Regions from separate parts of the Variovorax sp. PvP013 genome, predicted to be linked through region 4. Evidence: predicted binding sites of a transcription regulator. Region 4 holds the regulator's gene; each other region holds the start of a gene.
What was found. Region 4 encodes LexA, which represses DNA repair genes until DNA is damaged. Its sites were predicted from a motif close to ACTGTATNNNNATACAGT; they were not measured.
Positions count from the first base shown of each region.

Region 1 (7,769 bases), on a different contig from region 4:
TAGATGTCGGCCGCGAGCGCGGCGTGCTGCGCCAGCGACAGCGTGGCGGCGAGGAGGAGGGAACGCAGCAGGGTGTGGATCTTCACGTGGGGATTCGATGCAGGAACCGGGCCGATGGACGCCCGGCGCAGGGACATGACGGGGTCAGACGTCGATCTCGACGTCGTCCGCGCGCAGCTCCATCAGTTCGCGCCGCGCGGCGGCCTCGCCCTTGCCCATCAGCTTGGTGATCTCGCCCTGCGTGTCGGTGAAGCCGAAGCGGCCGAGCCGGACCTGCAGCAGGCGGCGGGTGTCCGGATTGAGCGTGGTTTCCCACAATTGTTCCGCGCTCATCTCGCCCAGGCCCTTGAAGCGGCTGATGCTCCAGGCGCCTTCGCGCACGCCGTCCTTGCGCAGCTTGTCGAGGATGGCGACGAGCTCGCCCTCGTCGAGCGCGTAGGCCTTGGACGCGGGCTTCCTGCCGCGCGCGGGCGCGTCGACGCGGAACAGCGGCGGCTTGGCGACGTAGACGTGGCCGGCCTCGATCAGCTTGGGGAAGTGGCGGAAGAACAGCGTCAGCAGCAGCACCTGGATGTGCGAGCCGTCGACGTCGGCGTCGGAGAGGATGCAGACCTTGCCGTAGCGCAGGCCGCCCATGTCGGGCGTGTCGGCGGGACCGTGCGGGTCGACGCCGATGGCCACCGAGATGTCGTGGATCTCGGTGTTGGCGAACAGCCGGTCGCGCTCGACCTCCCAGGTGTTGAGCACCTTGCCGCGCAGCGGCAGCACCGCCTGCGACTCCTTGTCGCGGCCCATCTTGGCGCTGCCGCCGGCGGAGTCGCCCTCGACCAGGAAGACTTCGTTGTGGGCGATGTCCTTGCTCTCGCAGTCGGTCAGCTTGCCCGGCAGCACGGCCACGCCGGAGCCCTTGCGCTTCTCGACCTTCTGGCCGGCGCGCTGGCGCGTCTGCGCGGCCTTGATGGCCAGCTCGGCGAGCTTCCTGCCGTAGTCGACGTGCTGGTTGAGCCACAGCTCAAGCGCCGGGCGCACGAAGCTCGAGACCAGCCGCACGGCGTCGCGCGAGTTCAGGCGCTCCTTGATCTGGCCCTGGAACTGCGGGTCCAGCACCTTGGCGCTGAGCACGTACGAGGCGCGCGCGAACACGTCCTCGGGCAGCAGCTTGACGCCCTTGGGCAGCAGCGAATGGAACTCGATGAAGCTCTTGACGGCGTTGAACAGGCCGTCGCGCAGGCCGCTGTCGTGGGTGCCGCCGGCGCTCGTCGGAATCAGGTTGACGTAGCTCTCGCGCACCGGCTGGCCGTCCTCGGTGAAGGCCACGCACCAGTCGGCGCCCTCGCCCTCGGCGAAGTTGTCGGCGTTGCGGTCGGCATGGCCGGCGCCCTCGAACAGCGGGATCACCGGCTCGCCGTGCAACGTCTGCATCAGGTAGTCGCGCAGTCCGCCTTTGTAGAGCCATTGCTGCTGGTCGCCGGACTTCTCGTTGACCAGCGTCACGGTCACGCCGGGCATCAGCACGGCCTTGCTGCGCAGCAGGTGCGTGAGCTCGCCCAGGGGCAGCGCGGGCGACTCGAAGTACTTCGGGTCGGGCCAGGCGCGCACCGTGGTGCCGAGCTTGCGCTCGCCCGCCGCGAGCGGGCGCACCACCAGCGGCTCGACCACGTCGCCGGCGGAGAAGGCCAGCTTCGCCACCGAGCCCTCGCGGTGCGAGGTCACCTCCAGGCGCGTGGACAGCGCGTTGGTCACGCTCACGCCCACGCCGTGCAGGCCGCCGGAGAAGCTGTAGGCGCCGCCCGAGCCCTTGTCGAACTTGCCGCCCGCGTGCAGCCGGGTGAACACCAGCTCGACCACCGGGGCCTTCTCCTCCGGGTGCAGGCCGAAGGGGATGCCGCGGCCGTCGTCCTCGATGCCGACCGAGCCGTCGGCATGCAGCACGACCCTGATCTTCTTGCCGTGACCGGCGAGCGCCTCGTCGGCGGCGTTGTCCAGCACCTCCTGGATGATGTGCAGCGGGTTGTCGGTGCGGGTATACATGCCCGGGCGCTGCTTGACGGGTTCGAGGCCCTTGAGGACGCGGATCGAGCCTTCGGAATACGCCGGGGGCGTGGAGGAGGTCTTGGGGGAGGTCGCCATGGGCGGATTGTAATGAGCGCGCGTTCGAGGGACTGGACATCCGTACAGTACCACCGACCCGCCACGGGGTCGATGCGCGCAACGCATCGAAGACGCGCCGAAATGTCATCGCCGCCGCTGTCGCGCGGGGGCTGCGCCGGACGGCGCGAATGACTACATTCGAAGGATGTCCCCCCTCTCCGAACCCCCTCGCCTGTCGATGCGTCAGGTGCTGCTGTGCGGCGCCCTGATCGTCACGCTCTCCATGGGCATCCGCCACGGCTTCGGTCTGTGGCTGCAGCCGATCACGCAGGCGCAGGGCTGGACGCGCCAGACCTTCTCCTTCGCCCTCGCCATCCAGAACCTCTCCTGGGGCGTGATGGGCGTCTTCGCCGGCATGCTGGCCGACCGGCTGGGCGCCTTCCGCGTGCTGCTGATCGGCGCGGTACTCTACGCCGCAGGCCTGGCGGGCATGGCGCTGTCGACCACGCCGCTGACCTTCGCCCTGACCACCGGCATCCTGATCGGCGCCGCGCAGGCCGGCACCACCTACGCCGTGGTCTACGGCGTCATCGGGCGCAACATTCCGGCCGAGCGCCGCTCCTGGGCCATGGGCGTGGCGGCGGCGGCCGGCTCGTTCGGACAGTTCCTGATGGTGCCGCTCGAAGGCCAGCTGGTCGCCCGGCTGGGCTGGGACAACGCGCTGCTGGTGCTCGCCGCTGCGGTGCTGCTGATCGTGCCCTTCGCCTTCGGCCTGCGCGAGCCGGGCCGGGTCGCCGCCGCCGGCGCGGCGCGCCAGCAGAGCATCCTGCAGGCGGTGGGCGAGGCCTTCCGCTATCCCAGCTTCGGCCTGCTCATGGCCGGTTACTTCGTCTGCGGCTTCCAGGTCGTCTTCATCGGCGTGCACATGCCCAGCTACCTCAAGGACAAGGGCCTGTCGCCCGAGGTGGCGAGCTACGCGCTGGCGCTGATCGGCCTGTTCAACATCTTCGGCACCTACGCCGCCGGCACGCTGGGCCAGCGGCTGGCCAAGCGCAAGATCCTGGCGGCGATCTACTTCGGCCGCGCCGTCGCCATCGCGGTGTTCCTGACGGTGCCGCTCACGCCGGCGAGCGTCTACGTGTTCGCCGGCGTGATGGGCTTCCTGTGGCTGTCGACCGTGCCGCCGACCAACGCGCTGGTGGCGCAGATCTTCGGCGTGGCGCACCTGTCGATGTTGAGCGGCTTCGTGTTCCTGAGCCATCAGGTCGGCTCGTTCCTGGGCGTGTGGCTCGGCGGCTTCCTCTACGACCGCACGGGCAGCTACGACATCGTCTGGTACATCGCCATCGGCCTGGGCGTGCTCGCCGGCCTGGTCAACCTGCCGATCCGCGAGAACGCCATCGCGCGCGCGGCGGTGCCGCGCCCGGCCTGAGGCGCATGACCCTCCCGATGCGATCCGCCATGCCCCGCGCCACCCGCTTCCGTCCGTTGTACCGCGCCGCCGCCTGGGTCGCCGGGGCCGCCGCGCTGGCGGGCGTGTTCCTGCTCTACACGCGACCGGCCTTCATGGTCACGATGATCGACCAGCTGTGGGCGTGCTTCTGACCATGACGCCGATCTCGCCGGCCCCATCGGCACCCGACGCATCGCCGCCCTCGCCCTGGGTCGTGCGCTGGAGCGGCCTCGTCGCGCCCGGCGGCACGGTGCTCGACGTCGCCTGCGGCGGCGGCCGACACCTGCGCTGGTTCCATGCGCGCGGCCATCGCGTGACGGGCGTGGACCGCTCGGCCGAGGCGTTGCGCACGCTCGCGCCGCTGGCGCGCGACGGTGCCGAGATCGTCGAGACCGACATCGAGGCCGGCCCGTGGCCGTTCGCGGGCCGGGTCTTCGACGCCGTGGTCGTCACCAACTACCTCTGGCGCCCTCGCCTGCCCGACGTCGTGGCCGCCCTCGCCCCCGGCGGCGTGCTGATCTGCGAGACTTTCGCCGTCGGCAACGAGACCGTCGGCCGCCCGGCGCGCGCCGACTTCCTGCTGCGCCCGGGCGAGCTGCTCGACGTCTGCCGCGACCTGCGCGTGGTGGCCTACGAGAACGGCTTCCTGGAGACCCCGGCGCGCTTCGTCCAGCGCGTCGCGGCGGTCCGGCCGGGGGCCGGAAGCGCTTCGGAAACAGCGTCGGATCCGCCCCGCCATTTGTTGCAAACCCTTGCCAGCGACGCAGTCTCGGCGCCGAGGCCCCCCACGGGCGCTCGGTAGAATGCCCGCTTTTCGTCCACCCGACAGAGAGATTCACCCTTGGAGCAATTGACAGGCAGCATCGTCGCGCTCGCCACGCCGATGCACGACGACGGCAGCGTCGACTATCCCGCCCTGCGAAGGCTGATCGACTGGCATATCGACGAAGGCACGGACTGCCTCGGCGTGGTCGGCACCACCGGTGAGTCGCCCACGGTGGACGTCGAAGAGCATTGCGAGATCATCCGCGTGTCGGTCGAACAGGCCCGTGGCCGCGTGCCGATCATGGCCGGTTGCGGCGCCAACTCCACCCGGGAGGCGATCGAGCTGGCCCGCTTCGCCAAGGGCGTGGGCGCCGATTCGCAGCTGCAGGTCGTGCCCTACTACAACCGCCCGACGCAGGAAGGCCAGTACCGGCACTTCCAGGCCATCGCCGAGGCCGTGGGCGACCTGCCGATGGTCCTGTACAACGTGCCCGGCCGCACCGTGGCGGACATGGCGCACGACACCGTGCTGCGCCTGGCCGAGGTACCCGGCATCATCGGCATCAAGGAAGCCACCGGCAACATCGAGCGCGCCCAGTGGCTCATCCGCGATCTGCCGTCGCGCTTCGCCGTGTATTCGGGCGACGACCCGACGGCGGTCGCGCTCATGCTGTGCGGCGGCAAGGGCAACATCAGCGTGACGGCCAACCTCGCGCCGCGCAAGATGCACGAGCTGTGCGTGGCGGCGCTCGCCGGCGACATCGCCACGGCCATGCGCATCCAGTTCGAGCTGATGCCGCTGCACAAGCACCTGTTCGTCGAACCCAACCCGGTGCCGCTGAAGTGGGCCATGGCGCGCCTGGGCCTGTGCGGTCCCGCGCTGCGCCTGCCGCTGGTCGAACTCGGCGAAGGCCATCGCCCGACCGTCGAGTCGGCGCTGCGCGCCTGCGGCCTGCTCAAGGACTGACGGCACTTCGATGCGATTCGGCGTGCGGCCCGGCAAAACTTTTGCCGCCGCGCCGACTCCCACGTCGCAGTCCCGTCCCGGGCACCGCCCGACCGAACCCCTTTCCCCAAGGAAGACAACGTTGAACCACCCTTCGCGCTTTGCGCTGCTCGCCCTCGTGGCCAGCCTGTCCGCCTGCTCCGTGATGCAGGGCGACAAGATCGACTACAAGAGCGCCGGCAAGGCCCCCACGCTCGAAGTACCGCCCGACCTGACCCAGCTCTCCCGCGACAACCGCTATGCCGTGCCCGGCGGCGCCGTGACGGCCAGCGGCTTCGGCGCCGCCGCCGCCAGCGCGCCCGGACAGCCCGCCGCGGCCTCCTCGGTGGGCGACGTGCGCATCGAACGCGCGGGCAACCAGCGCTGGCTGGTGGTGGGCCGCTCGGCCGACCAGCTCTGGGAGCCGGTGCGCGATTTCTGGCAGGAGAACGGTTTCCTGCTGACCATCGACCAGCGCAACCTCGGCATCCTGGAGACCGACTGGGCCGAGAACCGCGCCAAGCTGCCGCAGGACATCATCCGCAGCACGCTGGGCAAGCTGATCGACTCGGTCTACTCGACCGGTGAACTCGACCGCTTCCGCACCCGCCTGGAACGCACGCCCAACGGCACGGAGATCTACGTCAGCCACCGCGGCATGGTGGAGGTCTACACCTCCAACCAGAAGGACAACACCGTCTGGCAACCCCGCCCCAGCGACCCCGAGCTCGAAGCCGAGTTCCTGCGCCGCCTGATGGTCAAGCTCGGCGTCTCGCAGGAGCAGTCGAAGGCCCTGATGGCCACCGGCACGCCCGTGCAGACGCCGCGCGCGGCCACCGTCGGCGGCCAGCCGGTGGTGCAGATCGCCGAGCCCTTCGACCGCGCTTGGCGCCGCGTCGGCCTGGCGCTCGACCGCACCGGCTTCACTGTGGAAGACCGCGACCGCAACGCCGGCACCTACTTCGTGCGCTACGTGACGCCCACGACCGACCGCAAGGAGCCGAGCATCTTCAGCAAGATCCTCAGCTTCGGTCGTTCCAAGCCCAACGAGTCGCCGCTGAAGTTCCGCATCGTGGTCAAGAGTCAAGGCGAGACCAGCACGGTGTCGGTGCAGAACGAGGCCGGCGCGCCCGACACCTCGGCCGATGCGCAGCGCATCGTCCAGGTCATCGCCGACGACCTGAAGTAGGCCGCAGGGAAATCGCCGCCATGTCCTCGGCCCTGCTGCCCCTGCCCATGACGTCCGCCGGCGGCCGGAGCGGCGCCTGATGCTGCGCTTCCGCAGCCTCGGCAGCGGCAGCACGGGCAACGCCACGCTGGTCGAGGCGAGCAGCGAAGGCCGGCGCTCGCTGCTGCTGATCGATTGCGGCTTCGGCATCCGGCAGCTCGACAAGCGTCTGGCCGGCGCCGGCGTGGCCGCGAGCGACATCGACGCCATCTTCATCACCCACGAGCACGGCGACCACATCGGCTGCGTGCAGACGCTGTCGAAGCGCGAGCGCATTCCGGTGTGGATGAGCGAAGGCACGTGGCTGGCCACCGGCGGCCACGACTACGAAGGCCGCCTGCATCTCGCGCGCGACGGCGAGCACATCGCCGTCGGCGACCTCGACGTGCGACCCTTCACGGTGCCGCACGACGCGCGCGAGCCCCTGCAATTGCGCTGCACCGACGGCGCCCGCACCCTGGGCGTGCTCACCGACCTCGGCCACGCGACGCCGCACGTGATGGCGCAGTTGGTCGGGCTCGACGCCCTGCTGCTCGAATGCAACCACGACGTCGACCTGCTGGCGGCATCGGCCTATCCGCCGTTCCTGAAGCTGCGCGTGGGCGGCAACTACGGCCACCTGTCGAACGCCGCGGCGGCCGCCATCGCGCGCGCCGTGCATCACCCGGGCCTGCGCCACGTGGTCGGCGCGCACCTGAGCGAGCAGAACAACCGGCCCGACCTGGTGCGCCTGGCCTTGGCCGAGGCCCTGGGCGCCAGCGAGGGCGACATGGTCGCCGCCACCGCCACCGGCGGCTCGCCCTGGCTGGACGTCTGACGTCCGATGCCGGACGGCCGCCCGGCGTTCAGGCGCCCAGGCCGCGCTGGCGCATCGCCTCGTAGAGGCACACGCCGCTGGCCACCGACACGTTCAGGCTCTCCACCGCGCCCTGCATCGGGATGCTCACCAGCTCGTCGCAGCTCTTGCGCGTGAGCTGGCGCATGCCCGCGCCCTCGGCGCCCAGCACCAGGGCCAGCGGGCGGTTCAGGTCGCTCTGGTAGAGCGTGCCGGGCGCGTCGTCGCTGGTGCCGACGCACCAGATGTCGCGCTCCTTGAGTTCGCCGAGCGTGCGCGCGAGGTTGGTCACCATGAAGTACGGCACCGTCTCGGCGGCGCCGCTGGCCACCTTGGCGACGGTGGCGTTGATGCCCGCCGCATGGTCCTTGGGCGCGATGACGGCATGGGCGCCGGCACCGTCGGCCACCCG
Region 1 covers NZ_JBNDLF010000003.1:75,935-83,703, forward strand. The annotation lists gene ABID77_RS10720 (lytic transglycosylase domain-containing protein) at 1-86, opposite strand, end outside; gene ABID77_RS10725 (DNA topoisomerase IV subunit B) at 145-2,130, opposite strand; gene ABID77_RS10730 (MFS transporter) at 2,297-3,523, shown strand; gene ABID77_RS10735 (hypothetical protein) at 3,553-3,696, shown strand; gene ABID77_RS10740 (class I SAM-dependent methyltransferase) at 3,699-4,346, shown strand; gene dapA (4-hydroxy-tetrahydrodipicolinate synthase) at 4,386-5,276, shown strand; gene bamC (outer membrane protein assembly factor BamC) at 5,398-6,483, shown strand; gene ABID77_RS10755 (MBL fold metallo-hydrolase) at 6,563-7,339, shown strand; gene rlmB (23S rRNA (guanosine(2251)-2'-O)-methyltransferase RlmB) at 7,368-7,769, opposite strand, start outside.
Region 1: ABID77_RS10725 (DNA topoisomerase IV subunit B) is a predicted target of LexA. The motif match lies at 2,162-2,179, and genes of this name have one in related genera.

Region 2 (7,769 bases), on a different contig from region 4:
AGCTGTCGCGGCGCACGAGGTGCACGATGAGCTTCAGGCGCATCTTCCGCCGCACCGCCGTCTCGCCGAAGATCGCGCGGATGTCCAGCAGGCCGATGCCGCGCACCTCCAGCAGGTTCTGCAACAACTCGGGGCAGCGGCCCTCGATGGTGTTCTGGTTGATGCGGAACAGGTCGATCGCGTCGTCCGCGACCAGCCCGTTGCCGCGCGAGATCAGTTCCAGCCCCAGTTCGCTCTTTCCCAGGCCCGATTCGCCGGTGATCATCACGCCCAGGCCCAGGATGTCCATGAACACGCCGTGCATCGACGTGCGCTCGGCGAAGTGCTTGGACAGGTAGGCGCGCAGCAGATCGATGACGAACGCCGAACTCTCGCGCGTCGCGAACAGCGGCAACTGCGCCCGCTCGCAGATGGCGAGCAGTTCGTCGGGGGCGGTCTGGCCGTCGGCCAGCACCAGCATCGGCGGCTCGAGCATCACGATGCGGGCGACGCGCCGGGCGCAATCCTCCTGGGTGCCACGGGTCAGGTAGGCGACCTCGCGCGTACCGAGGATCTGGACACGGTAGGGATGGATGTAGTTGAGGTAGCCCACCAGATCGGCGGCGGACTGCGCGCGACTGATGACGTCGGGGTCGAACTGGCGCTCCGACGCACCCAGACCCGCGAGCCATTCCCAGCGCAACGAGGCGCGGAACTCCTCGAACATCGCATCCGCGCTGATCACCGTCGGTTTCATGCGCGGTGCGTCGAGGTGGAACTCAGGCGACCTGGGCGGACTGCCAGCCGGCGATCAGGGCATGAAGCGCCTGGGCGTCGGTGCTCGACTTGATCTGTTCGCGCAGACCGGCATCGCTGAGCAGTTCGGCGATCTCCGAGAGGATTTCCAGATGCTTCTGCGTGGCGGCTTCGGGAACGAGCAGGAAGATCAGCAGCACGACCGGCTGCTCGTCCGGCGCATCGAACCCGATGGGATCGGCCAGGCGGAACACCGAGGCCATCGGCGACTTGAGACCCTTGATGCGACCGTGGGGAATGGCGACGCCGTGACCGAGACCCGTCGAGCCGAGTCGTTCGCGGGCGAAAAGGCTGTCGGTGATGAGGGCGCGTGCGAGACCGTGGAGGTTCTCGAACAGCAGCCCCGCTTCCTCGAAAGCGCGTTTCTTGCTCGTGGCATCGACGCTCACGAGGACTTGAGCGGGCGGCAGGATGGACGCGAGGCGATTCATGGTGATGTCGGGGCGGGGGCGATTATGCACCCGCATCCCAAAAAGCCAAGGCCACCCGAAGGTGGCCTGCAAGAGGATTTGCCCGAATGACGCTTACATCACGCGCTTGGGCGCTTCGTGATGGTGATCCTGCAGACGGTCCTTGTGTCGCACGACCTGGCGGTCGAGCTTGTCGACCAGATCATCGACGGCGGCATAGAGATCAGCATGGCTCGATTCCGCGAACATGTCGTTGCCCTTGACGTGGATGTTGCACTCCGCCTTCTGGCGTCGCTCCTTTTCCTTCTGATTTTCCACCGTGAGGATCACCTTCACGTCGACCACCTGGTCGAAGTGCCGGGTGATCCGGTCCAGCTTGGTGGTGACGTAATTGCGCAAGGCGGGAGAAACGTCGAGGTGATGACCGCTGATCGTCAAATTCATGAAATGACCTCCTGGAATTGACGGTTGGGAAAATGACCGACGCTCCGGAATGAAGACGTCGATCGGCGAAAAAAGAGAGGGGGAGACGAATTGCTGGAATGCGAAATGCGGCGGAATGAAGTCGGCGGCGATGGGTCGTTGAAGTGAAGATGGACCTGTGGCGAGTCCATGTCGAGTCGGACAAAGACGCGAATCGAGGAAGACGGATTCACTATGCCGAAGGCCCATGGGCATTGCAACCTGCATGAGGCAGTTCGCGGGAAACAGGCTGTAGCAGAAGCACTGGTGCTATCCAATGCATAGCAAGACAGTGTTGCTGGATGCTGTGCTCCACAGACATTAAGAAAAAAGATTAAAACTTGAAGAAGCGCTTTCGACCCTGCCGCAGGCAAGGCCTCCCCGGAGCTTTCGAAACCGATGTCAGCGCCAGGCGGCCCGCATGCGGCTGAGCAGGTCGATGGTGGCGGCCGGCGGCGGGACGGCCGGTCCGCGTGGCGGCGGCGGTGGCCAGGTGACGCGCTCGAAGCGGGCGGCATCGGCCTCGGTGATGAAGCGGGTGCGCGAGGCATACAGGTGGCGGTCGCCGCGCACCGCCTGCTGCGTGACGTAGAAGCGCTGCGGCACCAGGACGTGCAGATGGTCCCGGGCCCGCGTCATGGCCACGTAGAGCAGCCGTCGCTCCTCCTCCAGTTCGTGCGCGCCCTGCGCCACGTCGGCGGGCAGGCAGCCGTCGACGGCGTTGAGGACGTGTACCGACGTCCATTCCTGGCCCTTGGCCGAATGGATGGTGGACAGGACGAGGTAGTCCTCGTCGAGCGATGGCGGGCCGGGCCGGTCGCTGGTCGCCTCGGGCGGGTCGAGCGTGAGTTCGGTCAGGAAGCGTTCGCGCGAGGCGTAGCCGACGGCGAGCCGGGCGAGTTGCTCGACGTCGCCGCGCCGGATGGCGGCGTCGTCGTGCAGGCGTTCCAGATGCGGCAGGTACCAGCCCAGGGCGATGTCCATGTCGGCCGGCCACGACAGGTCGGGCCGGCGCAGCGCGGCGTAGGCCCGCGCGAACCGCGTCCATTCCACCTTCGCGCTGGCAGGCGGCACGAACGCCCGCACCGCGTCGGCGGGATCGACGGCGGCGTCCATCGCGTCGAGCAGTCGCGTCGAGGTGGCCGGGCCGATGCCGGGGATGAGCTGGGTGACGCGGAATCCCGCCATGCGGCCGCGCGGGTTCTGGGCGAAGCGCAGCACGGCCAGCAGGTCCTTGACGTGCGCCGCCTCCAGGAACTTGAGCCCGCCGTATTTGACGAACGGGATGTTGCGCCGCGCCAGCTCCAGTTCCAGCGCCGCGCTGTGGTACGAGGTGCGGAACAGCACGGCCTGCGACTTCAGCGCCAGCCCGCCTTCGCGGTGCGCCAGCACGCGGTCGGCCACCCACTGCGCCTGCTGAGCCTCGTCGGGGACCAGCACGAGCTGAGGCCGGCCGGCCGAGGGCTTGTCGGTCCACAGCGTCTTGGCATGCCGCTCGGCGGCGGCGGCGATGACGGCGTTGGAGACGTCGAGGATCGGCTGCGTCGAGCGGTAGTTGCGCTCCAGCGTGACGATGCGCGCCGCCACCGGCTGCGATCCCTCGGGTGAGGGGCGCGCGAACTGCCCGGGGAAGTCGAGGATGTTGCGCACCGTCGCGCCGCGGAACGAATAGATCGACTGCGCGTCGTCGCCCACCACCGTAAGGCCGCGTCCGTCGGGCTTGAGCCCGAGCAGGATCGAGGCCTGCAGGCGGTTGGTGTCCTGGTACTCGTCGACCAGCACGTGGTCGAAGCGTGCGCCGATGTGCGCGGCGAGCGCCGGCTCGGCCACCATGCCGGCCCAGTACAGCAGCAGGTCGTCGTAGTCGAGAGCCCGCTGATGCTGCTTGGCATCGACGTAGGCGGCGAAGAGGCGCTTGAGTTCGCCCTCCCATTCGGCGCACCACGGGAACGCCTCCGCCAGCACCCGGCCGAGCGGCATGCAGGTGTTGACGGTGCGCGAGTAGATCGACAGGCAGGTGCCCTTCTGCGGGAAACGCCGGGTGGTGGACGACAGGCCCAGGTCGTGCCGGACCAGGCCCATCAGGTCCTCGGCGTCGCCGCGGTCGTGGATGGTGAAATGCTCGTCCAGGCCGATCCGCGCGGCGTACTCGCGCAGCAGCCGCGCGCCGATGCCGTGGAAGGTGCCCGCCCACGGCAACGCGGGCGCGGCGTCGGCACGCAGGCCCAGCACCCGCGCTGCGACCTGGCCGGCGCGACGCGACATCTCCTGCGCCGCGCGGCGCGAGAAGGTCAGCAACAGGATGCGCTGCGGGTCGGTGCCACGGGCGATCAGGCCGGCGACGCGATGCGCGAGGGTGCTGGTCTTGCCCGATCCGGCGCCGGCGATCACCAGCAGCGGACGCGTGTCGGCATCGACCGCGCCAGCCGCCGCCACGCCGTGCTCGACCGCCTCCCGCTGGGCGTCGTTGAGGGTCGAGAGCGCCTCGGCGAGGCGCTCGGTCGACGTGGACGGCGCGGAGGCCGGGATGGTCGCGATGGTGGACATCGGGCCCGACTTTACTGGATGTCCATCCAGAGCGGACGGCGTTTCCGGCGGCCCGCGTCTACGGGTAAATGCCGAGGCCCGATGCCATAATCGCGGGTCGCTGCAACCGGAGATTTCGACTTGGAAAGCTACCCGTCTCGGCAGCTTTCGACTCCCGTCTGAACGCCATCGGCGAGGGAATCGGAAGCGCCCCCCACCCTCGCCCATCGTCAGAATTTTCACGGGAGTGAGCCCATGCTCAACATCTTCACGCTCGCCAACGGGCGCCTGGTCCAGGAAGAGATCGAGGCGCTCGAGGAGCTGTCGCAGTTCCAGCCCATCTGGGTCGACCTCGAATCGCCGACGCTCGAGGAGAAGCGCTGGATCAAGCAGTACTACGGCCTGTCCATCCCCGAGGACGCGATGGACGAGGACATCGAGGAGTCCGCGCGCTTCTACGAGGAGGACAACGGCGAACTGCACATCCGCAGCGACTTCCTGATCGACGACGACGAGAACCCGCGCTCGGTGCGCGTCGCCTTCATCCTGAACCAGCACAACGCCGAGCTGCGCAGCCGAGGCGTGCTGTTCTCCATCCACGACGAGGACGTGCCGGTGTTCCGCCTGCTGCGCATGCGCGCGCGCCGCGCGCCGGGCCTCATCGAGGACGCCAAGGAGGTGCTGCTCAAGCTACTCGACGCCGACGCCGAGTACTCGGCCGACACGCTGGAGAACATCTACGACGAGCTGGAGGTCGTCGGCAAGAAGGTGCTGGCCGGCAACGTCAGCGACGAGCTCGCCGGCGAGGTGCTGGGCGCCATCGCCCGGCAGGAGGACCTGAACGGACGCATCCGCCGCAACGTGATGGACACGCGCCGCGCGGTGAGCTTCATGATGCGCAGCCGCATGCTCAACGCCGACCAGTTCGAGGAGGCGCGCCAGATCCTGCGCGACATCGAGTCGCTGGACAACCACACCGCGTTCCTGTTCGACAAGATCAACTTCCTGATGGACGCGACGGTCGGCTTCATCAACATCAACCAGAACAAGACCATCAAGATCTTCTCGGTGGCCAGCGTGGCACTGCTGCCGCCCACGCTGATCGCGAGCGTCTACGGCATGAACTTCAAGTTCATGCCCGAGCTCGACTGGAGCTACGGCTACGGCTACGCGATCGCGCTGATGGTGGCGAGCGCGCTGGGGCCAATGTGGTACTTCCGCCGGCGCGGCTGGTTGAAGTAGGGCTCACCCCCAGTCTTCGCGCACTGCGTGTCGCTTCGTCAACCCCCTTGCAGGGGGCGATACCGGAGGACCGGCGGAGCCGGTTCCTCGGTATCCCCGGCATGGAGACCGCGACGCGTCGGGTGGGTGACGCGCGGCGTCCTCAGGCTTTGTCGCGCAGTTCGCGCCGCAGGATCTTGCCCACCGGCGTCTTGGGCATGTCGGTGCGGAACTCGATGCGCGCGGGCCGCTTGTAGCCGGTGAGGTGCTCCTTGCAGAAGGCGCGCACCTGAGCCTCCGTGAGGTCCGCGCTCTTCCTGACGATCACCAGCTTGACGGCCTCGCCCGTCTTCTCGTCGGCGATGCCGACGGCGGCGCATTCGAGCACGCCCGGCATCTGGGCGACCACGTCCTCGACCTCGTTCGGATAGACGTTGAACCCGGAGACCAGGATCATGTCCTTCTTGCGGTCGACGATGCGGAAGAAGCCGCGCTCGTCGACCCGGCCGATGTCGCCCGACTTGAACCAGCCGTCGGCCGTCATGACCTTGGCCGTCTCGTCGGGGCGCTGCCAGTAGCCGGCCATCACCTGCGGTCCCTTGATCGCGATCTCCCCGGCCTCGCCGGGCGCCGACGGTCGGCCATCGTCGTCCAGCAGGGTCATCCAGGTGCCGGGCAGCGGCACGCCGATGGTGCCGGTGTAGGCCGTGCTGGTGGTCGGGTTGCAGCTCACCGACGGCGACGTTTCCGACAGGCCGTAGCCCTCGCAGATCGGGCAGCCGGTCTTCTCCAGCCACAGCCTGGCGACCGCGCCCTGCACCGCCATGCCGCCGCCGACCGACACCTTCAGGTGCTTCCAGTCCACGGTGCCGAAGTCCGGGTGGTTGGCCAGCCCGTTGAAGAGCGTGTTGACGGCCGGAAAGCTGTGGAAGGTGTGCTTCGACAGCTCCTTGAGCGTGGCCGCGAGGTCGCGCGGATTGGGAATCAGGATCACCTTGCCGCCGGTTCGCAGGCCCAGCATCATGTTCACCGTGAAGGCGAAGATGTGATAGAGCGGCAGCGCGCAGACGCTGGTGGACTGCTCGCCGGCGGGCACCTTCGCCATCACCGGCTCGTTCCAGGCCTCGGACTGCAACACGTTGGCGATCACGTTGCGATGCAGTAGCACCGCGCCCTTGGAGACGCCGGTGGTGCCGCCGGTGTACTGCAGCACCGCGATGTCGTCGGGCCCGATGTCGGCCGGCCGGAACGCCGCGCGTCCGCCCCGCTCGAGCGCCGCGTTGAAGGGCACCGCGCCCGGCAGGTCGTAGGCCGGCACCAGCTTCTTCACCCTGCGCACCACGAAGTTGACCAGCGCGCCCTTGAGCAGGCCGAGCCGGTCGCCCATGGCGCAGCGCACGACGTGCTTCACGGGCGTCGAGGCCAGGCACTGCGCGAGCGTGGCGGCGAAGTTCTCCATGATCACGATCGCCGTGGCGCCGCTGTCCTCGAGCTGATGGGCGAGTTCGCGCGGGGTGTAGAGCGGATTCACGTTCACCAGCACCAGGCCGGCGCGCAGGATGGCCGCGACGGCGATCGGGTACTGGGTGCAGTTGGGCATCATGACGGCGACGCGGTCGCCCGGTGCCAAGCCGAGTCCCTGCAGGTAGGCCGCGAAGGCACGGCTCAGCCGGTCGACCTCGGCGTAGCTGGCGTCGCGGCCCATGAAGCTGTAGGCGGTTCGATCCGCGTGCGCGGAGAAGCTTTCATCCATCAGGGCCGGCAACGACGCATAGCGGGCGACGTCGATGTCGGCCGGCACGCCGGGGGGATAGCTGGCGAGCCAGGGGCGGTCGTTCATGAAGCGGCGATCCTCGGGGCTGTGCGGTTCATTCGATGGCCTTGCCCATGTCCTCGACGACCTTCTTGGCGTCGCCGAAGACCATCAGGGTCTTGTCCATGTAGAAGAGCTCGTTGTCCAGGCCGGCGTAGCCCGCGGCCATGGAGCGCTTGTTGACGATGACGGTCTTGGCCTTGTAGGCCTCCAGGATGGGCATGCCGTAGATCGCGCTGCCCTTGGTGTGGGCCGCCGGGTTCACCACGTCGTTGGCGCCCAGGATGATCGCCACGTCGGCCTGGCCGAACTCGCCGTTGATGTCCTCCATCTCGAAGACCTGGTCGTAGGGCACCTCGGCCTCGGCCAGCAGCACGTTCATGTGCCCGGGCATGCGCCCGGCCACCGGGTGGATCGCGTACTTCACCGTGATGCCCTTCTCCGTGAGCTTGGCCGCGAGCTCCTTGACCGCGTGCTGCGCGCGCGCCACGGCCAGGCCGTAGCCCGGCACGATCACCACCGTCTCGGCGTTGGACAGCACG
Region 2 covers NZ_JBNDLF010000002.1:555,944-563,712, forward strand. The annotation lists gene hprK (HPr(Ser) kinase/phosphatase) at 1-736, opposite strand, end outside; gene ABID77_RS10365 (PTS sugar transporter subunit IIA) at 759-1,226, opposite strand; gene hpf (ribosome hibernation-promoting factor, HPF/YfiA family) at 1,320-1,649, opposite strand; gene ABID77_RS10375 (ATP-dependent helicase) at 2,070-4,214, opposite strand; gene corA (magnesium/cobalt transporter CorA) at 4,449-5,435, shown strand; gene ABID77_RS10385 (long-chain-fatty-acid--CoA ligase) at 5,578-7,254, opposite strand; gene ABID77_RS10390 (NAD(P)(+) transhydrogenase (Re/Si-specific) subunit beta) at 7,283-7,769, opposite strand, start outside.
Region 2: ABID77_RS10375 (ATP-dependent helicase) is a predicted target of LexA. The motif match lies at 4,228-4,245, and genes of this name have one in related genera.

Region 3 (7,769 bases), on a different contig from region 4:
ACTCACCCACTTCAATCATGCCCAAAGTCTTCATCGATGGCGAAGCCGGGACCACCGGCCTGCAGATCCGCGAACGGCTCCAGTCCATGCCGCAGGTCGAGCTGGTGAGCATCGCGCCCGAGCTGCGCAAGGACACGAACGCCAAGCGCGACCTGATGTCCGGCGTCGATCTCGTCGTGCTGTGCCTGCACGACGACGCGGCCATCGAGTCGGTGGCCCTGATCGACCAGCTGCCCGGCGCCAGGCCGAAGATCATCGACGCCTCCACCGCCCATCGCACCGACGCGCGCTGGGCCTTCGGCTTTCCGGAACTGGTGGAAGGCCACTGGGAGGCGGTGTCGCGGGCCGATCGCGTGGCCAATCCGGGCTGCTACGCGACCGGCGCCATCGCCATCGTGCGGCCGCTGATCGACGCCGGCCTGATCCCGGCCGACTTCCCGCTGGCGCTGCCCTCGGTCAGCGGCTACTCGGGCGGCGGACGGCCGATGATCGAGGCCTACGAGAAGGGCGAAGCACCGCCCTACGAGGTCTACGCGCTCGGCTTGAAGCACAAGCACATCCCCGAGATCATGAAATACACCGGTCTCTCGCGCCGGCCGATGTTCGTGCCGTCGGTGGGCAACTTCCGCCAGGGCATGCTGGTCCAGCTGCCGCTGCACCTCGACGACCTGCCGGGCAAGCCCCGCGCCGCCGACCTGCACGACACGCTGGCGGCGCACTACGCCAGGAGCAACACGCCCGAGCATTTCGTGAAGGTGCTGCCGCCCACGGCCGACGGCAAGCTCGAACCCACCGCGCTCAACGACACCAACGAACTCGAACTGCGCGTCTATCCCAACGAGGACCACCGCCACGCGGTCGTCATCGCGCGCTTGGACAACCTGGGCAAGGGCGCGAGCGGCGCCGCGGTGCAGAACCTGAAGCTGATGCTCAAGCTCTGAGCGCGGCTCAGTCCTCGAAACCGGTGCCGGTATCGGCATCCATGTCCGTGGCCCCGCGCAGCACCTTCGCGACGACCGCGCCCGAGAAGCCCCGCGCCATCAGGAAGCGCGCCTGCCGGGCGCGCTCCTTCTGATCGACGGCCGGCCCGTCGAAGCGGCGGCGCCACACCTCGCCAGCGCGGGCCAGTTCCGTGTCTTTGAGGCCGGCGACCGCCTCGCCGATCGCCTCCGGCGCGATGCCCTTCTTCTGCAGTTCCTGGCGCACCCGCATTGCCCCCATGCGCGGCGCGCGCTGGTGGACCACCGACTGCACCACGCGCGCCTCGCTGATGAAGTCCTTGGCCTCGAGCTCGTCGAGCGCCGCCGCCAGCGTGCCGGGCTCCTCCTCGTACTTCGCCAGCTTGCGCGCGAGTTCGGCGCGCGAATGCTCGCGCTGACTCAGCAGGCGCAGGGCGCGACCCTTGAGGGACGGAGCGGCGAAGGCCATGGCAGGATCGATCCTCGGCGACGTGAGTGGTGGCGATGCGAAGGAAAAGGCGCCCGTCGCCAGAAGCGCGGGCGCCTTCGAGGCACCAGGGACGATCAGGACGCCAGTGGCTGCTGCTGCGACAGCGGCGGCTTCGGTGCCTTGGCGTCGGCCTTCGGTTCGGCCTTGTCGGTCTTCTCGACCTTGTCGCCCTTGTCCGCCTTGGGAGCGGCGCCCGCGGCGTCGGCCGTGCCCGCTTCCGCCGCCAGCATCGGGATGCCCAGCGACTCGCGCACCTTGTTCTCGATCTCGCGCGACAGCGCCGGGTTCTCGCGCAGAAACTCGCGCGCGTTGTCGCGGCCCTGGCCGATCTTCTCGCCCATGTAGGCGTACCAGGCGCCGGACTTGTCGACGATCTTGGCGGTCACGCCCATGTCGATGATCTCGCCCTCGCGGCTGATGCCCTCGCCGAACAGGATGTCGAACTCGGCCGTCTTGAAGGGCGGGCTGACCTTGTTCTTCACCACCTTCACCTTGGTCTCGTTGCCGATCGCCTCGTCGCCCTTCTTGATGGTGCCGATGCGGCGGATGTCCAGGCGCACGGAGGCGTAGAACTTGAGCGCGTTGCCGCCGGTGGTGGTCTCGGGCGAGCCGAACATCACGCCGATCTTCATGCGGATCTGGTTGATGAAGATGACCATGCAGTTGGTCTTCTTGATCGTGGCGGTGAGCTTGCGCAGCGCCTGGCTCATCAGGCGGGCCTGCAGGCCGGGCAGCGAGTCGCCCATCTCGCCCTCGATCTCGGCCTTGGGCGTGAGCGCGGCGACCGAGTCGACCACGATCAGGTCCACGGCGCCCGAACGCACCAGCGAGTCGACGATCTCCAGGGCCTGCTCGCCGGTGTCGGGTTGGCTGATCAGCAGGTCGGACAGGTTGACGCCCAGCTTCTGGGCGTACTGCACGTCGAGCGCGTGCTCGGCGTCGACGAAGGCGCAGGTGCCGGCCTGCTTCTGCATCTCGGCGATGACCTGCAGGGTGAGCGTGGTCTTGCCCGAGGATTCCGGACCGTAGATCTCGATCACGCGGCCGCGCGGCAGGCCGCCCACGCCCAGCGCGATGTCCAGGCCGAGCGAACCGGTCGAGACGACCTGGATGTCCTCCAGCGCCTCGCCTTCGCCGAGCCGCATGATCGTGCCCTTGCCGAACTGCTTTTCGATCTGCGCCAGCGCGGCCTGGAGGGCCTTAGCCTTTTCGCTCCCGGCGACGGAGATGCTGCTGCCCTTGACGAGTGCGTCCATGAGAAATCCTTTAAAATCAACGGGTTGTGATGTCGGCACCCCGGGTCTTGAAAGGACTCGCTGGATGCTTGAACAGTAGTTTAAGACGGTGTGCCAAAGAACAAGAGCGTTTTTTGGTCAGTTTGGATGACCATTTTCCGATGACCGAAACGTCCCTTCTCGACGTCACCGACGACTGGCGCCAGACCCACCTGGGCCGTCTGCTGGGCCACGCGATGCGCCGCTTCGACGAGCGCGTGCTGACGCTGATGGCGCACGACGTCGACGTGCCGCTGGCGCTGTCGAACCTCGCCGCGCGCTCGCAGGTCAGCGCCGCCCACGTCCACATCACGCGCCACCTCGAACGCGGCGGCTCGCGCCTGACCGAACTGGCCGCGCGCGCGGGCATGACCAAGCAGGCCATGGGCACGCTGGTCGACCAGTGCGAGGCCTGGGGCCTGGTCACGCGCGGGCCCGACCCGCTCGACGCGCGGGCGCGCCGCGTGCTGTTCACCGCCGACGGCCTGGCCTGGCTGGAAGCCTTCCGCAAGGCCGTGGCGCAGGCCGAGGCCGAATTCCGCGCCAGCGTGGGCGACGACATCGCCACCGTCGTGACGATCGGCCTGGAGGCCTATGCGTCCTGAAGAAGACGGCGCGCGACCCGCGCGGCGCGCCGTGCCTTCCGAGCCGGACCCGACCCCTCCCGCCCCGGACCCGACGCCCGTCATGGCGTCGCGCAAGCCGTTGCCGCGCGTCGCGCGCTGGCTCCTGATGGCGTTCGCGGGGCTGTGCGTGGTGCTGGGCCTCATCGGCGCGATCGTGCCGGGCATGCCGACCACCGTCTTCATCCTGATGGCCGCCTGGGCCGCGGCGCGCAGTTCGCCGCGCATGCACGCCTGGCTCTACGCGCACCGCCTGTTCGGCCCGTTGCTGCGCGACTGGGATGACGGCGGCAGGGTCGCGCGGCGCGTGAAGTGGATCGCCACGTTCACCATGGGCGCGAGCGCCGTGCTGGTCTGGCACGGCATCCGCACGACGTGGGTGGCGGGGCTGGTCCTGGGCACGATGGCGGCGGTGCTGGGCTGGCTCTGGCTGCGGCCCGAGCCGGGCTGACGCCGGCGCCGGCTACCGGGCCGCCGACGCCGGCCGGGAGGGTTCGGACGTGGGCGCGGATGCCGCCGGGGCCGGCGGCGTGGACGGCCTCGGCGACGCGGACCGGTCGGTCGGAGCGGACGGATCGGGCAGCACCGACAGCACGACCGGCTCCGACACCCCGATCACGGTGCCGGACCCCGCCAGCGTCGCCGAGGCGGTGGTGCGGATCTCCCGCGTCTGGGCCCGGAGTCGCGCCTGCGCCTGGACTTCGGCCTCCGCCCGCGCGCGGGCTTCCTCCCGTTCCTGCGCCGGCGTGACGACGCGCAGCCGCTCGGGCAGGATCTGCCGGGCCAGCCGCTGCGGCTCGCGCGCGGCGAGGTCGGCCGGCACGAGATCGAAGGTCGCCAGCGCACCCCTGCTCCAGGCGAGATACCCCAGGTTCGCGAGCGCCAGCACGATGACCGCCGCGCGCCCCATGGCCGTTCAGTCCCCGGCGCGGCGCGGCCGCACGCTGATGTCGGAACTGGTGACCGACTGCAGGCCCGCGGCCGTGCGCACCCGCAGTTCGCCGCCCCAGCCGATGCCTTCGCACTGCCCGGTGGTGCCGTCGCTGAGATCGACCTCGCGCCCGCGCAAGGCGTCGCGCGCCGCGAAGCGCTCGGCGAACGGCGCGAGGCCCCGGGTACCGAACGCCAGCACGTCGCGCAGCAGCGGCGGCGCGATGTCGCGCAGCACGTCGCCGGCGGTGGCGTCGGGCCGCCATTCGCGCACCCAGGCCGGCGGCGCGCGCAGGCCCTGCGCGTCGCGCGGACCGATGTTGATGCCGATGCCGATCACGAGCTGGCGCGGCGCGACGGCGGTGGCGGCAGCGGCCCCGCTTCCGGCGACCGGCGAGGCGGTCTCGATGAGGATGCCGGCGAGCTTGCGGTCGTCGGCCATCCAGAGGTCGTTGGGCCACTTCAGGCGCACGCCCGCGGTGCCGTCGGGATCGAGGCCGTCGGCCACGCTGGCGCCGACGGCGAGCGACAGGCCCGACCAGTCCCTCGGCGCGAACGGCAGGCCGAGGGAGAACATGAGAGAAACGGCCTGCGTGCCGGGTTCGACGCCCTGGATGCTCCAGGCCCGGCCGAGCCGGCCGCGCCCGGCGGTCTGGCGCTCGGCCACCAGCAGCACCGGGGCGGTGTCGCCGGCGCGGGCGCGGCGCATGAGCTCGGTGTTGGTGGAGTCGATCTCGGGAACGATCTCGACGCGCAGGCCCGGCAGCAGCGGCGCCAGGGCGGCCGAGAGGTCGGTGACGGACCAGGCGCCGTTCATGTCAGTCCCCTGCGGGATCGCCGGCCCGGACGGCGTTGTCCGTGCCTTCGTTCCCGGCCTTCTTCGCGTCCTTGCGCTTGCCGCCCTTGGACCTGGCCTTCTTGTCCTTGCCGCCCTTCTTGCGGTCCTTCTTCTTCTTTTTCTTCTTGTCCGCTTCCGGCTTGGGCGCGAGCAGCGTGCCGCGGCAGGCGTCGGCGCCGCACCAGCACGGGAATTCGGCCAGCAGCTCGGGCGTGTAGGGCAGGTCGATCACCAGCCCGTAGTCGTAGTTGAGTTCGTCGCCGGCGGCGATGTCGCGCGCGGCCTTGATGAAGATGCGCCCGTCGACCTCGTCGGTCTCGCAGTTGGGATCGCAGGCGTGGTTGATCCAGCGGGCGGCGTTGCCGTCGACGCGGCCGTCGATCACGTGCTTGTCGTCGACGTGGAAGTAGAAGGTGTGCTGGGGCTGGGACGGGTCGTGCGGGTGGCGGCGCAGGGCCTCCTTCCAGCTGATGACCTCGCCCTTGTATTCGATGATCGTCTCGCCCGCGGCGATGTCGCGCACGGCGAAGACGCCCTTGCCGTGCACGCCCGAGCGTCGGGTCTGGATGCGGCGGCCGGCGGCGGGTGAGGTTTTTGAAGGCATCGCCGAAGTCTGATAGTTTGAATAGGCACACATGCGCGTGCATGCGTGCGCCCGCGAGAGCGGCGCATTGTAAGGACGCCATCCCGGCCCCGCCGGGCGTCCGGCGCCGGTTTCGCCCCCACCTTGAATGACGGATCCATGAAGACCTTGGTAATTGCAGAAAAGCCCTCGGTGGCGCAGGACATCGTCCGCGCGCTCACGCCCACGGCCGGCAAGTTCGAGAAGCACGACGAGTATTTCGAGAGCGACGCGTACGTCGTCACCAGCGCGGTCGGCCACCTGGTCGAGATCCAGGCGCCGGAGGAATTCGACGTCAAGCGCGGCAAGTGGAGCTTCGCCAACCTGCCGGTGATCCCGCCGCGCTTCGACCTGAAGCCGGTCGACAAGACCAAGACGCGCCTGAACGCGGTGGTCAAGCAGGCCAAGCGCAAGGACGTGACGCAGATCATCAACGCCTGCGACGCCGGCCGCGAGGGCGAGCTGATCTTCCGCCTGATCGAGCAGTACGCCGGCGGCGCCAAGCCGCTGGGCAAGCCGGTGCGACGCCTGTGGCTGCAGTCGATGACGCCGCAGGCCATCCGCGACGGTTTCGCGCACCTGCGCAGCGAGGCGCAGATGCAGGGCCTGGCCGACGCCGCGCGCTCGCGCTCGGAGGCCGACTGGCTCGTGGGCATCAACGGCACGCGCGCCATGACCGCGTTCAACTCGCGCGACGGCGGCTTCTTCCTGACGACCGTGGGGCGCGTGCAGACGCCCACGCTGTCGGTGGTGGTCGAGCGCGAGGAGAAGATCCGCAAGTTCGTCGTGCGCGACTACTGGGAGGTCCACGGCGCCTTCGAGGCCCAGGCCGGCACCTACGCGGGCAAGTGGTTCGACCCGCAGTTCAGGAAGCCGCCGCCCGGCCCCGACGGCGTCGCAGACCCCGAGCAGCGCGCCGACCGCGTCTGGAACGAGCGCGAGGCGCGCGAGATCGCCGACGCCGCGCGCGGCAGGCCCGCCACCGTCACCGAGGAGAGCAAGCCCACCACGCAGGCCTCGCCGCTGCTGTTCGACCTGACCTCGCTGCAGCGCGAGGCCAACGGCCGCTTCGGCTTCTCGGCCAAGACCACGCTGGCCCTGGCGCAGAGCCTCTACGAGCGCCACAAGGCGCTGACCTATCCCCGGACCGACTCGCGCGCCCTGCCCGAGGACTACCTGCCGGTGGTGAAGAACACGATGGCGATGCTCGCCGACAGCGGCATGCGGCACCTCGCGCCGTTCGCCAAGCAGGCCGTCGAGGGCAACTACGTCAAGCCGACCAAGCGCATCTTCGACAACGCCAAGGTGTCGGACCACTTCGCCATCATCCCCACGCTGCAGGCGCCCAGCGGCCTGTCCGAGGCCGAGCAGAAGCTCTACGACTTCGTCGTGCGCCGCTTCCTGTCGGTGTTCTTCCCGAGCGCCGAATTCCAGGTCACCACCCGCATCAGCACGGTCGAGACGAACGGGAAAAAGTACCCGTTCCGCAGCGACGGCAAGGTGCTGGTCAAGCCGGGCTGGCTGGCCATCTACGGCAAGGAGGCCGTGAGCGATGACGACGAGAAGGACGGCAAGAACCTGGTGCCGGTGAAGCCGGGCGAGGTCGTGAAGACCGTCGCCGCCGATCCGAAGGCGCTCAAGACCCGCCCGCCCGCGCGCTACTCCGAGGCCACGCTGCTCGGCGCCATGGAAGGCGCGGGCAAGACCATCGACGACGACGAGCTGCGCGAGGCCATGCAGGAGAAGGGCCTGGGCACGCCCGCCACGCGCGCGGCCATCATCGAAGGCCTGATCGCCGAGAAGTACATGCTGCGCGAGGGCCGCGAACTGATCCCGACGGCCAAGGCGTTTCAGCTCATGACGCTGCTGCGCGGCCTGGGCGTGGAGGAACTCTCCAAGGCCGAGCTGACCGGCGACTGGGAGTACAAGCTCGCGCAGATGGAGCGCGGCGCGCTCAGCCGCGAGACCTTCATGCGCGAGATCGCCGAGATGACGCAGCACATCGTGCGCAAGGCCAAGGAGTACGACCGCGA
Region 3 covers NZ_JBNDLF010000004.1:72,402-80,170, reverse strand. The annotation lists gene argC (N-acetyl-gamma-glutamyl-phosphate reductase) at 18-941, shown strand; gene recX (recombination regulator RecX) at 949-1,428, opposite strand; gene recA (recombinase RecA) at 1,524-2,705, opposite strand; gene ABID77_RS13240 (MarR family winged helix-turn-helix transcriptional regulator) at 2,846-3,328, shown strand; gene ABID77_RS13235 (YbaN family protein) at 3,411-3,797, shown strand; gene ABID77_RS13230 (hypothetical protein) at 3,810-4,256, opposite strand; gene ABID77_RS13225 (biotin--[acetyl-CoA-carboxylase] ligase) at 4,263-5,093, opposite strand; gene ABID77_RS13220 (SET domain-containing protein) at 5,095-5,718, opposite strand; gene ABID77_RS13215 (DNA topoisomerase III) at 5,857-7,769, shown strand, end outside.
Region 3: recA (recombinase RecA) is a predicted target of LexA. The motif match lies at 2,765-2,782, and genes of this name have one in related genera.

Region 4 (7,769 bases):
GCATCGCGCAGCGCGCGCCTGGCCTACCCCGTGCGCGACGGCATCCCGGTGCTGCTCGAGAACGAGGCCCGCCCGCTGTCCGACGACGAACTCGGGCTCTGACGCCGGTGACGCCCTTCGTCGTCCTGATCCCGGCCCGGCTCGCCTCCACCCGGCTGCCCGACAAGCCGCTCGCCGATCTCGCCGGCGTGCCGATGGTGGTGCGCGTCGCGCAACGCGCCCGCCTTTCGCAGGCCCGCCGCGTCGTCGTCGCGGCGGACAGCCCGCGCATCGTCGAGGCCTGCGAGACGCACGGCGTGGAGGCACTGCTCACACGCGACGACCATCCGAGCGGCAGCGACCGCCTGGCCGAAGCCTGCGCCCGACTCGCCCTGGACGACGACGAGATCGTGGTGAACGTGCAGGGCGACGAGCCGTTGATCGATCCGGCGCTGGTCGACGCCGTGGCGGCAACCCTGCGGTCCGACACCGACGTCGCCATGAGCACAGCCGCGCACGCCATCGACTCGCTGGAGGATTTCCTCAATCCGAACGTCGTGAAGGCGGTGCTCGATGCGCGGGGCCACGCGCTCTATTTCAGCCGCGCGCCGATTCCCTGGTGGCGCGATGGCGCAAAGGACGCGGCAGGGCTGCGCGCCCTGCCCACTTCACCCGCGCCGTTGCGACACATCGGGATCTACGGCTACCGGGCCGGCTTCGTGCGCCGATTTCCGACTCTGGCACCGGCACCGGTGGAAGCCACCGAAGCCCTGGAGCAACTGCGTGCGCTTTGGCATGGATTCCGCATCGCTGTGCATGTGAGCGAATTGCGCCCCGGTCCGGGCGTCGACACACCGGAAGACCTCGTCCGCGTGCGCGCCTTGATCGAACGGGCTTGATCTTCGGAGACGGTCGACGGCGAGTGTCGATGTCGGGAATTCACTGATGTTGACGCATGTTATTCTCAAGATAACCTGCCTTGTGGAATCAATAAGTATTCACGGGGCGAAAAAGAATTCCAAAAAACGTCCGAGGACACCATGAGACTCATTTTGTTGGGCGCCCCCGGCGCGGGCAAAGGCACGCAGGCCGCCTTCATCTGCCGTCAATTTTCGATTCCGCAGATCTCCACCGGCGACATGTTGCGTGCGGCGGTCAAGGCCGGGACGCCACTGGGCCGCGAGGCCGCGGCCGTCATGGCCTCGGGCGCGCTCGTCAGCGACGATCTGATCATCAACTTGGTGAAGGAACGCCTGGCGCTGCCCGATTGCGCGAACGGCTTCCTGTTCGACGGCTTTCCCCGTACCCTGCCCCAGGCCGACGCCATGCGCAGCGCCGGCGTCAAACTGGACTACGTGCTGGAGATCGACGTGCCCTTCGGCGACATCATCGAGCGCATGAGCGGACGCCGCTCGCATCCCGCATCGGGCCGCACCTACCACGTCAAGTTCAACCCGCCGAAAGTCGAAGGCAAGGACGACGTCACCGGCGAGGACCTGATCCAGCGCGACGACGACCACGAGGACACGGTCCGCAAGCGACTCGACGTCTACAGCCAGCAGACCCGTCCCCTGGTCGACTACTACTCGCAATGGGCGCAAAACGAACCGGACGCCGCGCCCAAGTACCGCGCCATCAGCGGCGTCGGCACCGTGGACGAGATCACGCAGCGCGCGCTGGCGGCCCTGAGCGACTGACCCCCGGATCGCCGGGAGCGCATGACCCGGCGATCGAACGCACACGCGGCGGATCGATGGCGACGAGGTCGTCGTCGATCGCCGTCACGCGTCCCTCGAACCGATCAACTCCAGCAACAACGCGATCCGCGCCTTGACGGGCGTGAGATCGTTCGCGCTGCGCAGCCGAGCGGATTCGCCCGGCACTGCCTCTTCCTCTCCGGGCGGGCTCACGATCCGCCCGCCGGCGCAGCGCGTGGCCCGCAGCACGGCGATCCCTGCTGCCTGCGCCCGCAATGCCGCAGCCTGCAGATCCCGATGGACGGTGCCGTTGCCGGTCGAGGCGACGACCAGACCGTGCAGCCGGTCGGCGGGAGCCCCCATCGCGTTCTCGCGCACCAACAGATCGACGAGTCGGCCGTCGGTCCCGGCATGGCTGGTCACGATCTCCACGCGCGGCCAATTCGCGGGCGGCATCCGGGCCATCGCCTCGAAACGCCGTCGCGCGGCGTCCCGATCGGATTCCGGCCAGTCACGCAGCCGGCGCAGCACCTCCTCCTCCACGTATCCGAGCACTCCTGCATCGCCGGAATCGAACGCATCGAGCCGGTAGGTCTGCACCTTGCGCACGTCGTGGGCACCGTGCACGGCGCCGGCGGCGACCGCGCACACGCCCCGCGCGCCCGGCGTGGCGGCCACGGCGATCGCGTCGCGAAGGTTCTGCGGACCATCGGGCGCCAACGCGGTCGACGGGCGCATGGCGCTGACCAGCACGATCGGCTTCATCGGCGCCAGGACGCATTGCAGGAAAAAGGCGGTCTCCTCCAGCGTGTCGGTGCCGTGCGTGACAACGACGCCGACCACGTCCGCCTCGGCCAGCCAGGCGGCGCAACGCAGCGCCAGCGTCTGCCACGTCGCCGCATCCATGTCCTTGCTGTCGAGCTGCGCGATCTGTTCGGTGACCAGCACCACGCCTGGCGGCGCGTCGATGCCGTGGAGCATGTCCGCGACGCCGATCTGTCCAGCGACATAGCCGACGTTGTCGCCCGTGGCGGACGCCTTGCCGGCGATGGTGCCGCCAGTGCCGAGCACCACGATGCGCGACCTTCGGTTCAGAGGGTTGTCGACCATGTCTTGCAAACTTTCAAAAACTGTTCAAAAATACAGATACTGGATGTCCAGACAGTACCGCAAGGAGCTTCCATGCCATTTCCCATCAAGCTTACAACCCGGCAGCAGCAGATCCTCGACCTGATCAGCGCGGCCATCGCCCGCACGGGGGCGCCGCCCACACGGGCGGAGATCGCGGCCGAGCTGGGATTCCGTTCCGCCAACGCAGCCGAAGAGCACCTTCAGGCCCTGGCGCGCAAGGGCGCCATCGAACTCGTCAGCGGCACGTCGCGCGGCATCCGCCTCAAGGGCGACGCCCTGCGTTCGCTGAACGCATCGCGCAACAACCAGTTCTCGTTGGCATTGCCCGGCACCTCCCAGCTGCCGCTGCCGCTGGTCGGCCGCGTGGCGGCGGGCTCGCCCATCCTGGCGCAGGAACACGTCGAACAGACCTACTACGTCGAGCGGACCATGTTCCAACACCAGCCCGACTACCTCCTGAAGGTGCGCGGCATGTCGATGCGCGACGCCGGCATCATGGACGGCGACCTGCTGGCGGTGCAGTCCACGCGCGAGGCCCGCAACGGGCAGATCGTGGTGGCGCGTCTGGGCGAGGAAGTCACGGTCAAGCGCCTCAAGCGCACCGGCGAAGCCGTCGAGCTGCATGCCGAGAACCCCGACTACCCGACCATCTTCGTGCAGCCGGGCGAGCCCTTCGAGATCGAAGGACTGGCGGTCGGCCTGATCCGCAACACGATGCTCATGTAGCCGGTCCGCGCTCCTGCGGCACGACGGGTGGCGGGCGCTGGGCGCCCGGCCACGGCTCCGTCACGCCCCGACGATCCTGAATCCGCCGGTGTCCGCCACCGTTCGACAACCCCTCAGTCCACTGGAGATCCGCATGGGAATCGCTTTGCTCGCCTTGGTCGACCTGCTCTCGCCGCTGCAGTCCCTCGCCAACCGATGGATGCCGACGCGCCCGTCGAGCCCCGACGACACGGCGCAACCACGTCGCGTTCCGGCACGTCCGCTGCGTGGCCCCCGCGCCGGGGCGGTCGTCGAAGCGGACCGCCTGCCGCCGCACGCCGTCGCGACGCCGCGGCCCCTGCGCGTCGTCCGCACGGTCGACGCCCAGCGCTGCGGCGGCGTGACCGGACGACTGGTGCTGTCGGGCCGGCTGGTCGACGTCTGCGCCGAACTCGACCGGCTCGCGGCCCTGGAAGCCGCCGAACTGTCGCGCAGCGCCGGCACGCTGCACTGAGCGGGACGAGCCGTCGGGCGGGTCGGCACGGGCGGCCGATTCCCTTCGACGGCGCTGGAAATCGCGCTCCGAATGGCGAGGCACAATGACACGCCATGAACATTGTGATCCTCGACGACTACCAGGATGCGGTGCGCAAGCTGCGCTGCGCCGCCAAGCTCGATCCCTACACGGCCAAGGTCTATACCAACACGGTCAAGGGCATCGGCCAGCTCTCGATCCGGCTCAAGGATGCCGACGTGATCGTGCTGACCCGGGAACGGACGCCGATCTCGCGCCAGCTGATCGAGAAGCTGCCCCGGCTCCGGCTGATCTCCCAGACCGGCCGCGCCGGCTCCCACATCGACATCGCCGCCTGCACCGACCACGGCGTCGCGGTGGCCGAGGGCGTCGGATCGCCCCTGGCGCCGGCCGAGCTGACCTGGGCGCTGATCATGTCGGCCATGCGCCGGCTGCCGCAATACATCAGCAACCTCAAGCACGGCGCCTGGCAGCAGTCGGGTTTCAAGTCGGCCTCGATGCCACCGAACTTCGGTCTCGGCTCGGTGCTCAAGGGCAAGACGCTGGGCATCTGGGGCTACGGGCGCATCGGGCAGCTGGTCGCGCGCTACGGGCAGGCCTTCGGGATGCAGGTGGTGATCTGGGGTCGCGAGGCCAGCCGCGAACAGGCGCGCTCCGACGGCTTCCAGGTCGCGCCCAGCCGCGAGGCCTTCTTCGAGACCTCCGACGTGCTGACGGTGCACCTGCGCCTGAACGAGTCCACGCGCGGCATCGTCGGCTTCGACGACCTCTCGCGCATGAAGCCCACCGCGCTATTCGTGAACACCTCGCGCGCCGAGCTGGTCGAGCCCGACGCCCTGCTGACCGCGCTCAATCGCGGCCGGCCGGGCATGGGGGCGGTGGACGTTTTCGAGAGCGAGCCGCCGCTGCAGGGCCATGCGCTGCTGCGCCTTGAAAACTGCATCTGCACGCCGCACCTCGGCTATGTCGAACTCGACAGCTACGAGTCCTACTTCGGTCAGGCCTTCGACAATGTCGTCAACTTCGTGCAGGACAATCCGACGAACATCGTGAATCCCGAAGCGCTGCAGCGACGCCGCTGAAGCGCTCTCGACGTCGCCATCCGGTCTACGGCGGTGGACGGCGGCACCGTCATGGTGGGGGGCACGTCACAGAGAATTCCCCGATCGTGTTCCGTTTCTTCGAGAAGCTCCTTCCCCCCTACCCCGCGGCCGAGCCGGCCGTGCCACCCGCCCGGTTCATCCCCTTCCTCTGGGCCTGCACGCAGGGCACCCGGGGTCTGATCGCGACGATGGGCCTGCTGACGGCCGTCATCGCCGCCTTCGAGGCCTGGCTGTTCGCCATGCTCGGGCGCATCGTCGACTGGCTCGGCAGCCAGTCGCCGGCGCGCCTGTGGGAGGACCGCGGCACGACGCTGACGTGGATCGCCGTCGCGCTGTTCGCCAGCATCTTCGTGGTGGCGCTGCAGACCATCGTCAAGCACCAGGCGCTGGCCATCAACCTGCCGATGCGGCTGCGCTGGAACTTCCACCGCCTGCTGCTCGGCCAGAGCATGGCGTTCTACCAGGACGAGTTCGCCGGCCGCATCACGGCCAAGGTGATGCAGACGGCCATCGCCGTGCGCGACACGATCTTCGTGCTGGCCGACGTGCTGATCGCCATGGTGGTCTACGTCTCGACCATCATCGTGCTGGCCGCCGTGCTCGACCGCCAGCTGATCTGGCCCTTCGCCGTCTGGCTGGTGCTCTATGTCGCGGCGCTGTGGTTCTTCGTGCCGCGGCTGGGCAAGGTCGGCAAGGCGCAGGCCGACGCGCGCGCGCTCATGACCGGTCGCATCACCGACGCCTACACCAACGTCGCCACCGTCAAGCTGTTCTCGCACACGCACCGCGAGGCCGGCTTCGCGCGCGAGGCCATGCAGGAGTTCCAGGTCACCGGCAACGCGCAGATGCGGCTGGTCAGCGCTTTCGAGATCGTCAACCACGCGCTCAGCATGGGCCTGACCGCCGGCATGGCCGGCATGGCGCTGTGGCTGTGGTCGCAGGGCACGGTCGGCGTCGGCGCGGTGGCCGCGGCGACGGCGATGGCGCTGCGGCTGCAGGGCATGTCGCACTGGATCATGTGGGAGATGACCAGCCTGTTCGAGAACATCGGCACGGTCCAGGACGGCGTCAAGACGCTGTCGCAGCCGCGCAGCGTGCTCGACGTGCCGGACGCCCCCACGCTCGCGGTGCCGCGCGGCGAGGTGCGCTTCGAGCACGCGAGCTTCGCCTACGGCAAGGAAGGCGGCCGTCGCATCATCGACGACCTGAACCTCACCGTGCGCCCGGGCGAGAAGATCGGCTTGGTCGGACGCTCCGGCGCGGGCAAGTCGACGCTGGTGAACCTGCTGCTGCGCTTCCACGACCTGGAGAGCGGGCGCATCCTGATCGACGGCCAGGACATCGCCCGCGTCACGCAGGATTCGCTGCGCAAGCACATCGGCATGGTCACGCAGGACACCTCGCTGATGCATCGCTCGGTGGCCGACAACATCGCCTACGGCCGCCCGGACGCGAGCGACGACGAGGTCGAGGCCGCGGCCGAACGCGCCGAGGCGCACGTCTTCATCCGCTCGCTGGGCGACGCCAAGGGCCGCATCGGCTACGACGCGCATGTCGGCGAGCGCGGCGTGAAGCTGTCGGGCGGGCAGCGCCAGCGCATCGCCATCGCACGGGTGATGCTCAAGGACGCGCCGATCCTGCTGCTCGACGAGGCCACCAGCGCGCTCGACTCGGAGGTCGAGGCCGCGATCCAGGCCAGCCTCTACCGCCTCATGGAGGGCAAGACGGTGATCGCCATCGCGCACCGGCTCTCGACCATCGCCGCGATGGACCGCCTCATCGTGCTCGACGAGGGCCGCGTGGTGGAGGAAGGCGACCATGCCTCGCTGCTGGCGCAGAACGGCCTGTATGCGCGCCTGTGGTCGCACCAGAGCGGCGGCTTCCTTGGCGAGGATGCCTGAATACCGATGGTTTAGCGAAGTGACCATTAAGTCGGAAGTCCTACATGGCTCATTGCCCGTTGCCGACAGTCGATTTCCGCGACGATGGGAAGGTCATTCCATCGTCAATCACGAGGAGCGCCTTCATGAATTCAATCATCTACATCGTCGGTCTGGTCGTGGTCGTGGTGGCCGTGCTGTCGTTCTTCGGCCTGCGCTGAACCCTTTCTTTCCAACGTCCTGCATGCCGGGATCGCACGGGGCCGCCATCGCGGCCCCGTTTCGTTTTCCGACGCGTCACTGACGATCACATGGCACCGGACGTCGACTTTTCCATTCCATCGGCACGCCGCGATGCGCTGGTCACCGAGGCCGTCCGGCTCATCGAGGAAACAGGACCGCTCGACGACGACGGCGCCCTGCGCACGGCGTACGCGACGGACGGCACGATGCAGGAACGCATCGCCATGCGCGCCCGGATCCTGGGCCGGCGCATCGGGCTCGACGACGAGATCGACCGCGCGCGGCACTGGGCGCCCTGGATCGCAGCCGCCCTGGTGGTGCTGATCGTGGCGGCCGGCCTGGCGCTGGCCGGCGGCGTCACCGGCGGCGGCGACCGCCGCATCAACGTCATCGCCGCCCTCGTGAGCCTGCTGGGCGTGCATCTCCTCACCCTGATCGCCTGGCTGTTCGGCCTGGTTCTGCCGCTGCGCCTGTCCGACCGCCCGCGCGCGTCGCT
Region 4 covers NZ_JBNDLF010000001.1:718,027-725,795, forward strand. The annotation lists gene ABID77_RS03455 (Trm112 family protein) at 1-102, shown strand, start outside; gene kdsB (3-deoxy-manno-octulosonate cytidylyltransferase) at 108-878, shown strand; gene adk (adenylate kinase) at 1,020-1,676, shown strand; gene ABID77_RS03470 (asparaginase) at 1,761-2,786, opposite strand; gene lexA (transcriptional repressor LexA) at 2,859-3,533, shown strand; gene ABID77_RS03480 (hypothetical protein) at 3,667-4,026, shown strand; gene ABID77_RS03485 (D-2-hydroxyacid dehydrogenase family protein) at 4,122-5,129, shown strand; gene ABID77_RS03490 (ABC transporter ATP-binding protein) at 5,216-7,051, shown strand; gene ABID77_RS03495 (hypothetical protein) at 7,111-7,251, shown strand; gene ABID77_RS03500 (DUF2868 domain-containing protein) at 7,342-7,769, shown strand, end outside.